One region of the Paucibacter sediminis genome, then DNA from elsewhere that is predicted to be linked to it. Evidence: riboswitches for the same ligand, from Rfam matches in the RefSeq annotation. Region 1 holds a riboswitch; the other holds the start of a gene.

Region 1 (4,718 bases):
CAGCCTAACTCAGGCATTCAGCGCCGCCATCGCCGCCTCCGGATAGCGGCTGCCGGCCACCGGATGCGCGGCCAGCAGGCCCGCCAGCTGCTCGCGCAGCGCGGCGCCGATATGCACCTGGGCCGCGGCGGCGTTCTCGGCCAGGCGGCTGACGCTGCGCGTGCCGGGGATGGGTACGATGTCGGGCCCTTGATCCAGCAGCCAGGCCAGCGCCAGCTGCGCCGGGCTCAGCCCCTCGCCCTGCGCCAGCGCACCGAGGGCATCCGCCAGCGCCAGATTGGCGGCCAGCTGCTCGGCCTGGAAGCGCGGATTGGCACGCCGCCAGTCGCCCGCCGGCAACTGCTCGGCGCTGCGGATCGCGCCGGTGAGGAAGCCGCGCCCCAGCGGGCTGTAGGGCACCAGGGCAATGCCCAGCTCGCGGCAGGTGGGCAGGATCTCGGCCTCGACGTCGCGCGTCCAGAGCGAGTACTCGGTCTGCAGCGCGGCGATCGGGTGTACCGCATGGGCGCGCCTGAGCGTGGCCGCCGAGGCCTCGGACAGGCCCAGATGCCGCACCTTGCCGGCGCGCACCAGCTCGGCCATCGCGCCCACCGTCTCCTCGATCGGCACGCTGCGATCCACCCGATGCTGGTAGTAGAGATCGATCTGCTCCACGCCCAGGCGCTGCAGGCTGGCGTCGCAGGCCTCGTGCACATAGGCCGGGCTGCCGTCGATGCGCAGCAGCCGGCCATCGGCGGCGCGCACATTGCCGAACTTGGTGGCCAGCACCACCTCCTCGCGGCGCTCGGCCAGCAGGCGCGCCAGCAGGCGCTCGTTGGCGCCCACGCCGTACATATCGGCGGTGTCGAGGAAGTTCAGCCCGATGTCCAGCGCCCGATGCAACACCGCGAGCGACTGCTGCTCGTCCGCCGGGCCGTAGAAGTCCGACATGCCCATGCAGCCCAGCCCCAGGGCCGAAACCTCGGGGCCCTGGGCGCCCAGCCGGCGGCGCGGCATCGTCAATTCTTGCTTGCTCATGCTGTTCTCTTTCCTTGGTTTGTTGACCCCTCGCAGCATAGGAACGAGGGCACGCCGAGCCCAGCGAAAAGCTCGCCCATGCTTGCCCAAAACTCCGAATCTGCCGCGCCGGCCGCCTCGCACCTGGCCGTAGGCTTGCACAATCCGCCCCATGGCCGAAGCCCCACACCCCCAAGACGCCGCCGAGCTGGAGCGCCTGCGCCAACGCGCGCTGGCCCTGGCCCTGCGCCACGCCCCCGCCGATGGCCTGCACGACACCGCCCTGCCCGGCCTGGCCCTGATACGCGCCAGTGCCACCGCCCAGGCCCTGCCGGCCGTCTATGCGCCCGGCCTGGTGCTGGTGCTGCAGGGCCGCAAGCAGGCCCAGCTGGGCGCGCAGACATTGCGTTATGACCCGCTGCACTGCCTGCTGGTCTCGATGACCATGCTGCCGCTCGGCCAGATCACCGAGGCCAGCCCCGCCCAGCCCTATCTGTGCCTGCGCCTGAGCAGCAGCACGCAGATGCTGGCCGATCTGCTGCTGCAGTGCGGCCCGGCCGCCCCGGCCCCCTCGCCAGCCCAGGCCGCGCGCGCCGCCGCGCCGGTGGGGCTGAACCTGAGCCCCGTCACCACGCCGCTGCTGGACGCCGCGCTGCGCCTGCTGCAGCTGCTGGATACGCCGCAGGACCAGGCCATGCTGGGGCCGATGCTGCAGCGCGAGATCTTCTACCGCGTGCTCACCGGCCCGCTGGGCGCTCAGCTGCGCGCGCTGGCCAGCGGCGACAGCAGCACCCAGCGCGTCGCGCGCGCCGTCGATGCGCTCACGCAGCGCTATGCCGAGCCGCTGCGCATCGAGGAGCTGGCCACGCTGGCGCATATGAGCCCTTCCAGCCTGCACCAGCATTTCAAGCAGCTCACCAGCCTCTCGCCCCTGCAATACCAGAAGCAGCTGCGCCTGCAGCAGGCGCGCCGCCTGATGCTGGCCGAGGGTCTGGACGCCGCCGCGGCCGCGCACCAGGTGGGTTACGAAAGCCCCTCGCAGTTCAGCCGCGAATACCGGCGCCTGTTCGGCACGCCGCCGCGCAGCGATATGGCGCAGTGGCGCGGAGCGGCTGCCGCCTAAGCCCCAGCGGCGCGCGCCGCCAGCAGCGCCGCCGCCGCCTCGGCGAAGCCCGCGCCGCGCTCGGCGGCCGTGACATAGGCCGGCAGGCTGCGCAGCTGCGGCACAAAGCGCGCGATGTTCGCCACCCCCACGCTGAGCGGGATGGACGCGAACATCTGCTCGTCGTTGCTGGAGTCGCCCACATACAACCAGTCGGCCGGCACGAAGGCCTCGCCCAGCAGGGCCTGCACCGCCCAGTCGGCCGCCGTGCGCTTGCTGTGCGCGCCGATCCAGCCATTGATGTGGATGGAGCTGACGGTGGCCTGCAGGCCATGCGCGCGCATCACCGCGCAGACGGCATCGATCTGCGCCGCGTCCAGATGCGCGAACTCGCTGTGGTCCACCGCGATGTCGGTGAGGCGGCCGGCGCTGTCCTCGGCCAGCGTGGCGCCCGGCACGCGCGCCAGCACGTCGGCGGCGCAGCGCTGCAGGCGCGCGAAGTTTTCACGGCGGGTCGCCTCGTCCTGGCAATAAAAACTGCGGCGCAACTGGCCGCCCTGGTTCTGCAGCATCACCGCACCGTTCTCGGCCACGATGGCGCGCACCGGCCAGGCCAGCGCGAAGGGCTCGCTCCAGCCGGCCGGGCGCCCGGTGATCGCGATCACCGGCAGCCCGGCGGCGGCCAGATCGTGCAAGGCTTGCAAGGCGGCCGGCGCGATGGCGCCCTCGGCGGTGAGGGTGTCGTCGATATCGGTGAGCACACCGCGCAGGCGGCCGAGAGCCGCGGGCGGGCAGGAGGCAAGAGGCAGCATGGGCGCCGATTGTGCCCATTCCCCATGCCTGTTCGAGCGAACGAGCTGCGCGATGCGTTTAGAATCCGTGGCTTCCGAGGAGCGTTGCAACCTCTTGCTTAGAGGCCAGGCTCGGAGACTTTCTTTGCAACCGCGCTCACCCGCTGACGTCCTGCGTGGGTGATCGTTGTCTTTTCAGACCCTCCCTCACGGCGTCAGCGGCTTCGACGTTTTGTCATTGAAGGAGCCCGCTGATGAATGCCGCTGCCACCACCACCGAATACAAGATTGCCGACCTGTCGCTGGCCGACTGGGGTCGCAAGGAACTGAACATCGCCGAGAGCGAGATGCCCGCGCTGATGGCGATCCGCCGCGAGTACGCCACCAGCCAGCCCCTCAAGGGCGCGCGCATCACCGGCTCGCTGCACATGACGATCCAGACCGGCGTGCTGGTCGAGACCCTGCAGGCCCTGGGTGCCGAAGTGCGCTGGGCCTCGTGCAATATCTTCTCCACGCAAGACCATGCCGCCGCCGCCCTGGTGGCCCGCGGCACGCCGGTGTTCGCCTACAAGGGCGAGACCCTGGAAGACTACTGGGACTACACGCACCGCATCTTTGAATTCGGTGCGGCCGGCACGCCGGGCGAAGGCCCCAACATGATCCTGGACGATGGCGGCGACGCCACGCTGCTGATGCACCTGGGCCAGAAGGCCGAGAAGGATCTCTCCGTGCTGGCCAACCCGGGCAGCGAGGAAGAACGCATCCTGTTCGCCGCCATCAAGGCCAAGATCGCCCAGGACCCGAGCTGGTACACCCGCAAGAGCGCCGAGATCATCGGCGTGACCGAGGAGACCACCACCGGCGTGCACCGCCTGAAGGAAATGTCGGCCAAGGGCTCGCTGCTGTTCCGCGCCATCAATGTCAACGACTCGGTCACCAAGAGCAAGTTCGACAACCTCTACGGCTGCCGCGAATCGCTGGTGGACGGCATCAAGCGCGCCACCGACGTGATGATCGCCGGCAAGATCGCCGTGATCGCCGGCTATGGCGATGTGGGCAAGGGCTCGGCCCAGGCGATGCGCGCGTTGTCGGCGCAGGTCTGGGTCACCGAGATCGACCCGATCTGCGCGCTGCAGGCGGCGATGGAAGGCTTCCGCGTCGTGACGATGGAATACGCCGCCGACAAGGCCGACATCTTCGTCACCACCACCGGCAACAAGGGCGTGATCCGCCACGAGCACATGGCCGCGATGAAGCACAACGCCATCGTCTGCAATATCGGCCACTTCGACAACGAGATCGACATCGCCTCGATCGAGAAGTACGAGTGGGAAGAGATCAAGCCGCAGGTCGATCACGTCATTTTCCCGGACGGCAAGCGCATCATCCTCTTGGCCAAGGGCCGCCTGGTGAACCTGGGCTGCGGCACCGGCCACCCGAGCTATGTGATGAGCTCCTCGTTTGCCAACCAGACGATCGCGCAGATCGAGCTGTTCGCGCACAAGGACGCCTACGACATCGGCAAGGTCTATGTGCTGCCCAAGCACCTGGACGAGAAGGTGGCGCGCCTGCAGCTGACCACGCTGAATGCGCAGCTGAGCGAGCTCAGCGATGAGCAGGCGGCCTATATCGGCGTGCCCAAGCAGGGCCCGTACAAGCCCGACACCTACCGCTACTGAGCGGCGAGCAATGCGCGCAGACCAGTTGTTGGTCGCCAAGGGCCTGGCGCCCACGCGTTCGGCCGCGCAGCGGCTGATCAGCGCGGCCGCGGCCGAGTGGCACTCGGCCAAGGGCTGGTCGGCCATTCGCAAGGCGGGCGAGGAGTTGCC
Region 2 (4,718 bases), 340 kb from region 1:
AGCAATACCTGGCGGCCGGCGCCGACATCATCGAGACCAACACCTTTGGCTCGACCTCGGTGGCGCAGGAGGACTATGGCCTGCAGGACCATGCCTACGAGATGAATGTGGCGGCGGCCCGCATCGCGCGCGAGGCCTGCGCCAAGTACAGCACGCCCGAGAAACCGCGCTTCGCCGCCGGCGCCCTGGGCCCGACGCCGCGCACCGCCAGCATCAGCCCGGACGTGAACGACCCGGGCGCCCGCAATGTCGATTTCGACACCCTGCGCGCCGCCTACTACGAGCAGGCCAAGGGCTTGCTCGATGGCGGCGTGGACCTGTTCCTGGTCGAAACCATCTTCGACACGCTGAACGCCAAGGCCGCCATCTTCGCGCTCGACGAGCTGATGGAGGACACCGGCGAGCGCCTGCCGGTGATCGTCTCCGGCACCGTCACAGATGCCTCCGGCCGCATCCTCTCGGGCCAGACCGTCACCGCCTTCTGGCATTCGGTGCGCCATGCCAAGCCGCTGGCGATCGGCCTGAACTGCGCGCTCGGCGCGACCCTGATGCGGCCCTATATCGAGGAGCTGGCCAAGGCCGCGGGCAGCACCGCGATCAGCTGCTACCCGAACGCCGGCCTGCCCAACCCGATGAGCGACACCGGCTTCGACGAGACCCCCGAGGTCACCGGCAGCCTGATGGCCGACTTCGCCAAGAGCGGCTTCCTGAACATCGCCGGCGGCTGCTGCGGCACCACGCCGGCGCATATCGCGGCAATTGCCAAGAACGTCTCGGCCTACAAGCCGCGGCCCTGCGGCGCCAAGCTGTTCAGCGGCCTGGTGCAGCAGGCGGCCTGATCAGGCCCCGCCGAAACGCTGCAGCAGGGCCTTGACGCGGCCCTCGGCGCGCAGCCGTTCGAGCGCCTGTTGCAGCCGGGCGGCCAGGGCGGGCGCGGCCCCGGCGTTGAGGGCGTAGTAGTAGGCCCCGCCGTCGCTGAGCATCAGCAGCTTGTGCGCCGCCGCGGCCTGGCCTGCCTGGCGCAGCTGCCAGGCGGCCGAGAGTTCGGTGTCATAGAAATAGTCCACACGGCCGGCCAGGAACTTCTGCACCGCGTGGCCGATGTCGGTGCTGGGATCCAGCAGCCTGGGTGGCACGCCCGAGCTGAGCAGCTCGTCGATGGCGGCATCGCCGCGCACGGTGGCAATGCGGCCTTGGATCAGCTCAAGCTGCGGCGGGCGGCTGCCCGGCCGGCCGTAGAGCCAGAGCTGGCGTGGCGCCAGCGGGCCGATCCAGTGGAAGCGTGGCTCGCGCTCCGGATTGCGCGCGGTGGGAAAGATCAGCGCGTCGCGCTCCTGCTCTGCATAGCGCAGGGCGCGCTTCCAGGGCAGCAGCTCGATACTCAGCCCCAGCTCGGCCAGGCCGGCCATCTCGCGCAGCAACTCGACCGCATAGCCGGTGCTGCGCTCGCCCTCCTGGTAGCAATAGGGCGGCCAGACCTCGGCATAGGCCCGCAAACTGCTCTCGGCATGGGCAGCGAAGCTGGCCGCGCTGCCCGCGGCCAGCCGAGCCAGCAATTGGCGACGGTTCACCGAGCCTCCCACTTGTTGCAAGCGCTGTGGAAGACCGATTGTGCCGCCCGTTCAGCTCACCTTCAGCAGCTTGTCCATGTTCACGAACAGCTTGAGTTCGTGCGGGGCCAGGCTGGCGGCGATGGCCTGGCTGGCCAGGCGGGTGTCGCGCGGCACCGGGTCGCTCAGGGGCGCGCCGCTCTTGCCCAGCAGCGCCGCGACGATGGGTTCGTTGGCGCTGTGGCCGCGTTTCACGACGATGCCCAGCTCGCCGTTGGCCAGCCGCACCAGCGAGCCGGGCGGGTAGAGGCCCACGGCCTTGATCAGCGCGGCACCGGCCGGGTCGGGCTGCTGCAGCTCGTCCAGGAACACCGCACGGGCAGCGGCCGCGCCCGCCATGGCCTTGCGCGAGCGGCGCGGGCTCAGGCGCGCACCGAAGATGTCGACGCGGCGCAGCAGGCGCGCCAGTTGCTCGGCCGGCGCGCGCCCCTGCAGCGGGCCGGGGCCGGCGTCGTGGTGCAGGCGCACCGCGCCCAGCCAGAGCTCGTCGCTCACGCCCAGCTTGCGCAGCAGTTCGGCGCTGCGGTCGCCATGGCCCATCAGCTCGTCGCGCTGGCGGGCGCTGAGCTTGTCTTCCTGGCCGGCCAGGCGGTCCTGTGCCACGCTCATGCTGAGGTTCATGCTCAGCGCCGCCTGCGTCAGGGCGCTCTGCTCGGCCGCGCCCAGCGCCAGCTGGCGCCCCAGCAGATCGGCCAGCACCAGGCTCAGCAGGGCATGGCGCGAGCTGTAGTCCTGAAAGCCCTGGCTGGCGTCGAAGATCAACAGCGTCAGCACCGCATCGGGATGCTGCTGCAGCCGCGCCAGCGCCGCGTCATGCAGGATCTGCAGGCGCTGCAGAAAGTCCTCGCGCTGCGGGTCGCGCAGCAGGCTGCGGGCATGCAGCTGCAGATCGGCCCAGGCGGCGGATTCGCTCAGCTCGGCGGCGCGCGTGCCGCGGTCGGGGCGGAACTGGGTCTCGGCCTTGACGATGTCGGCCAGCACCGCGCCCTGGTGCATCATGGTGTCCATCTTGTGGGCCAGGGCGCGCTGGTATTCCTTGGTCTCATGCGCATAGGCATAGGCGCCGCGCTCGATCAACGCATGCACCAGGCCCGTGTTGGGCAGCACCTGGCCGGCCGCGAACAGCAGCTTGCCCTCCGCATCGCGCACGGCAAAGGTCAGCACCTGGCCGACGCGCAGGGCTTTGGGTGGGAGATGTATCAGGTCCAAGGGGTGGCGCTCGAAAGCCCTGGCGATGGCCAAGGGCACGCATGGTTTTCGGTTGTTGCGAGCATAAGCTTGAGTTGACCCGGCCGGCGTGGGTAGCTTCCCCGGGCTTCAGCGTAAAATCCCCGACGGTTCGAGGAGCGTTGCGACGGCTTGCCCACCCAGGCGCCGCCAGGCTCGGACCGGAGCCCGGCGCACCCGCCCGCTCAGCAACGACGCTCACCGAACCATGATTTCTTGTGGCCGCGGTGAGTTCGCGGCCCTGTCCACCGAGGCCGACAATGACCGATACCAGCACCGCCACCACCCCTCCGCCGATGAAGCTCTCGGGCCTGGAGCCGGTGCAGATCGGCGCCGGCACCCTGTTCGTCAACATCGGCGAGCGCACCAATGTCACCGGCTCCAAGGCCTTTGCGCGCCTGATCCTGAACGGCCAGTTCGAGGAGGCGCTGGCGGTGGCGCGCCAGCAGGTGGAGAACGGCGCCCAGGTGATCGACATCAATATGGACGAGGCCATGCTGGACAGCAAGGCCGCGATGGTGCGCTTCCTCAACCTGATCGCCTCCGAGCCCGAGATCGCACGCGTGCCCATCATGATCGACAGCTCCAAGTGGGAGGTGATCGAGGCCGGGCTCAAGTGCATCCAGGGCAAGGGCATCGTCAACTCGATCTCGCTCAAGGAGGGCGAGGCCGAGTTCAAGCGCCAGGCCAAGCTGGTGCGCCGCTATGGCGCCGCCGCGGTGGTGATGGCCTTTGACGAGAAGGGCCAGGCCGACACCTTCGCGCGCAAGACCGAGATCTGCGCGCGTGCCTACCGCATCCTGGTGGACGAGGTGGGCTTCGACCCCGAGGACATCATCTTCGACCCCAATATCTTCGCCATCGCCACCGGCATCGAGGAGCACGACAACTACGCGGTGGACTTCATCAATGCCACGCGCTGGATCAAGCAGAACCTGCCGGGCGCCAAGGTCAGCGGCGGGGTCTCGAACGTGAGCTTCAGCTTCCGCGGCAACGAGCCGGTGCGCGAGGCCATCCACACCGTGTTCCTCTATCACGCCATCCAGGCGGGCATGGACATGGGCATCGTCAACGCCGGCATGGTGGGCGTCTATGACGACCTGGAGCCGGTGCTGCGCGAGCGCGTTGAGGATGTGGTGCTGAACCGCCGGCCCGACTCTGGCGAGCGCCTCATCGAGGTGGCCGAGAGCGCCAAGGGCGCCGCCAAGGACGACTCCGCACGCCTGGCCTGGCGCGCCGGCACGGTGGAGGAGCGGCTCTCGCATGCCCTCGTGCATGGCATCACCGACTTCATCAACGAAGACACCGAGGAGGCCTACCAGGCCATCCTGGCCAAGGGCGGCCGGCCCCTGCATGTGATCGAGGGCCCGCTGATGGCGGGTATGAACATCGTCGGCGACCGCTTTGGCGCCGGCAAGATGTTCCTGCCCCAGGTGGTGAAGAGCGCGCGCGTGATGAAGAGCGCGGTGGCGCATCTGGTGCCCTATATCGAGGAGGAGAAGCGTCAGCTGGCGGCGGCCGGCGGCGATGTGAAGCCCAAGGGCAAGATCGTCATCGCCACCGTGAAGGGCGACGTGCACGACATCGGCAAGAACATCGTCACCGTGGTCCTGCAGTGCAACAACTTCGAGGTCGTGAACATGGGCGTGATGGTGCCCTGCCAGGACATCCTGGCCAAGGCCAAGGTCGAGGGCGCCGACATCATCGGCCTCTCCGGCCTGATCACGCCCAGCCTGGAAGAGATGCAGCATGTGGCGGCCGAGATGCAGCGCGACGATTACTTCCGCGTCAAGAAGATCCCGCTGCTGATCGGCGGCGCCACCTGCAGCCGCGTGCACACGGCGGTGAAGATCTCGCCGCATTACGAGGGTCCGGTGGTCT

Evidence for each region. A riboswitch is a leader RNA that binds a small molecule or an ion and turns the genes downstream of it on or off. The one in region 1 is predicted to bind S-adenosylhomocysteine.
Region 2: another riboswitch for S-adenosylhomocysteine. It lies ahead of metH (methionine synthase); the one in region 1 lies ahead of ahcY (adenosylhomocysteinase).

The regions. Positions count from the first base shown of each region.
Region 1 is NZ_CP116346.1:2,345,002-2,349,719, reverse strand. It holds gene PFX98_RS10840 (DNA glycosylase AlkZ-like family protein) at 1-8, shown strand, start outside; gene PFX98_RS10835 (aldo/keto reductase) at 10-1,017, opposite strand; gene PFX98_RS10830 (AraC family transcriptional regulator) at 1,169-2,119, shown strand; gene PFX98_RS10825 (HAD-IIB family hydrolase) at 2,116-2,910, opposite strand; S-adenosyl-L-homocysteine riboswitch at 2,981-3,055, shown strand; gene ahcY (adenosylhomocysteinase) at 3,144-4,568, shown strand; gene PFX98_RS10815 (TlyA family RNA methyltransferase) at 4,579-4,718, shown strand, end outside.
Region 2 is NZ_CP116346.1:2,008,613-2,013,330, forward strand. It holds gene PFX98_RS09140 (homocysteine S-methyltransferase family protein) at 1-839, shown strand, start outside; gene PFX98_RS09145 (substrate-binding periplasmic protein) at 840-1,571, opposite strand; gene PFX98_RS09150 (HD-GYP domain-containing protein) at 1,623-2,819, opposite strand; S-adenosyl-L-homocysteine riboswitch at 2,946-3,044, shown strand; gene metH (methionine synthase) at 3,098-4,718, shown strand, end outside.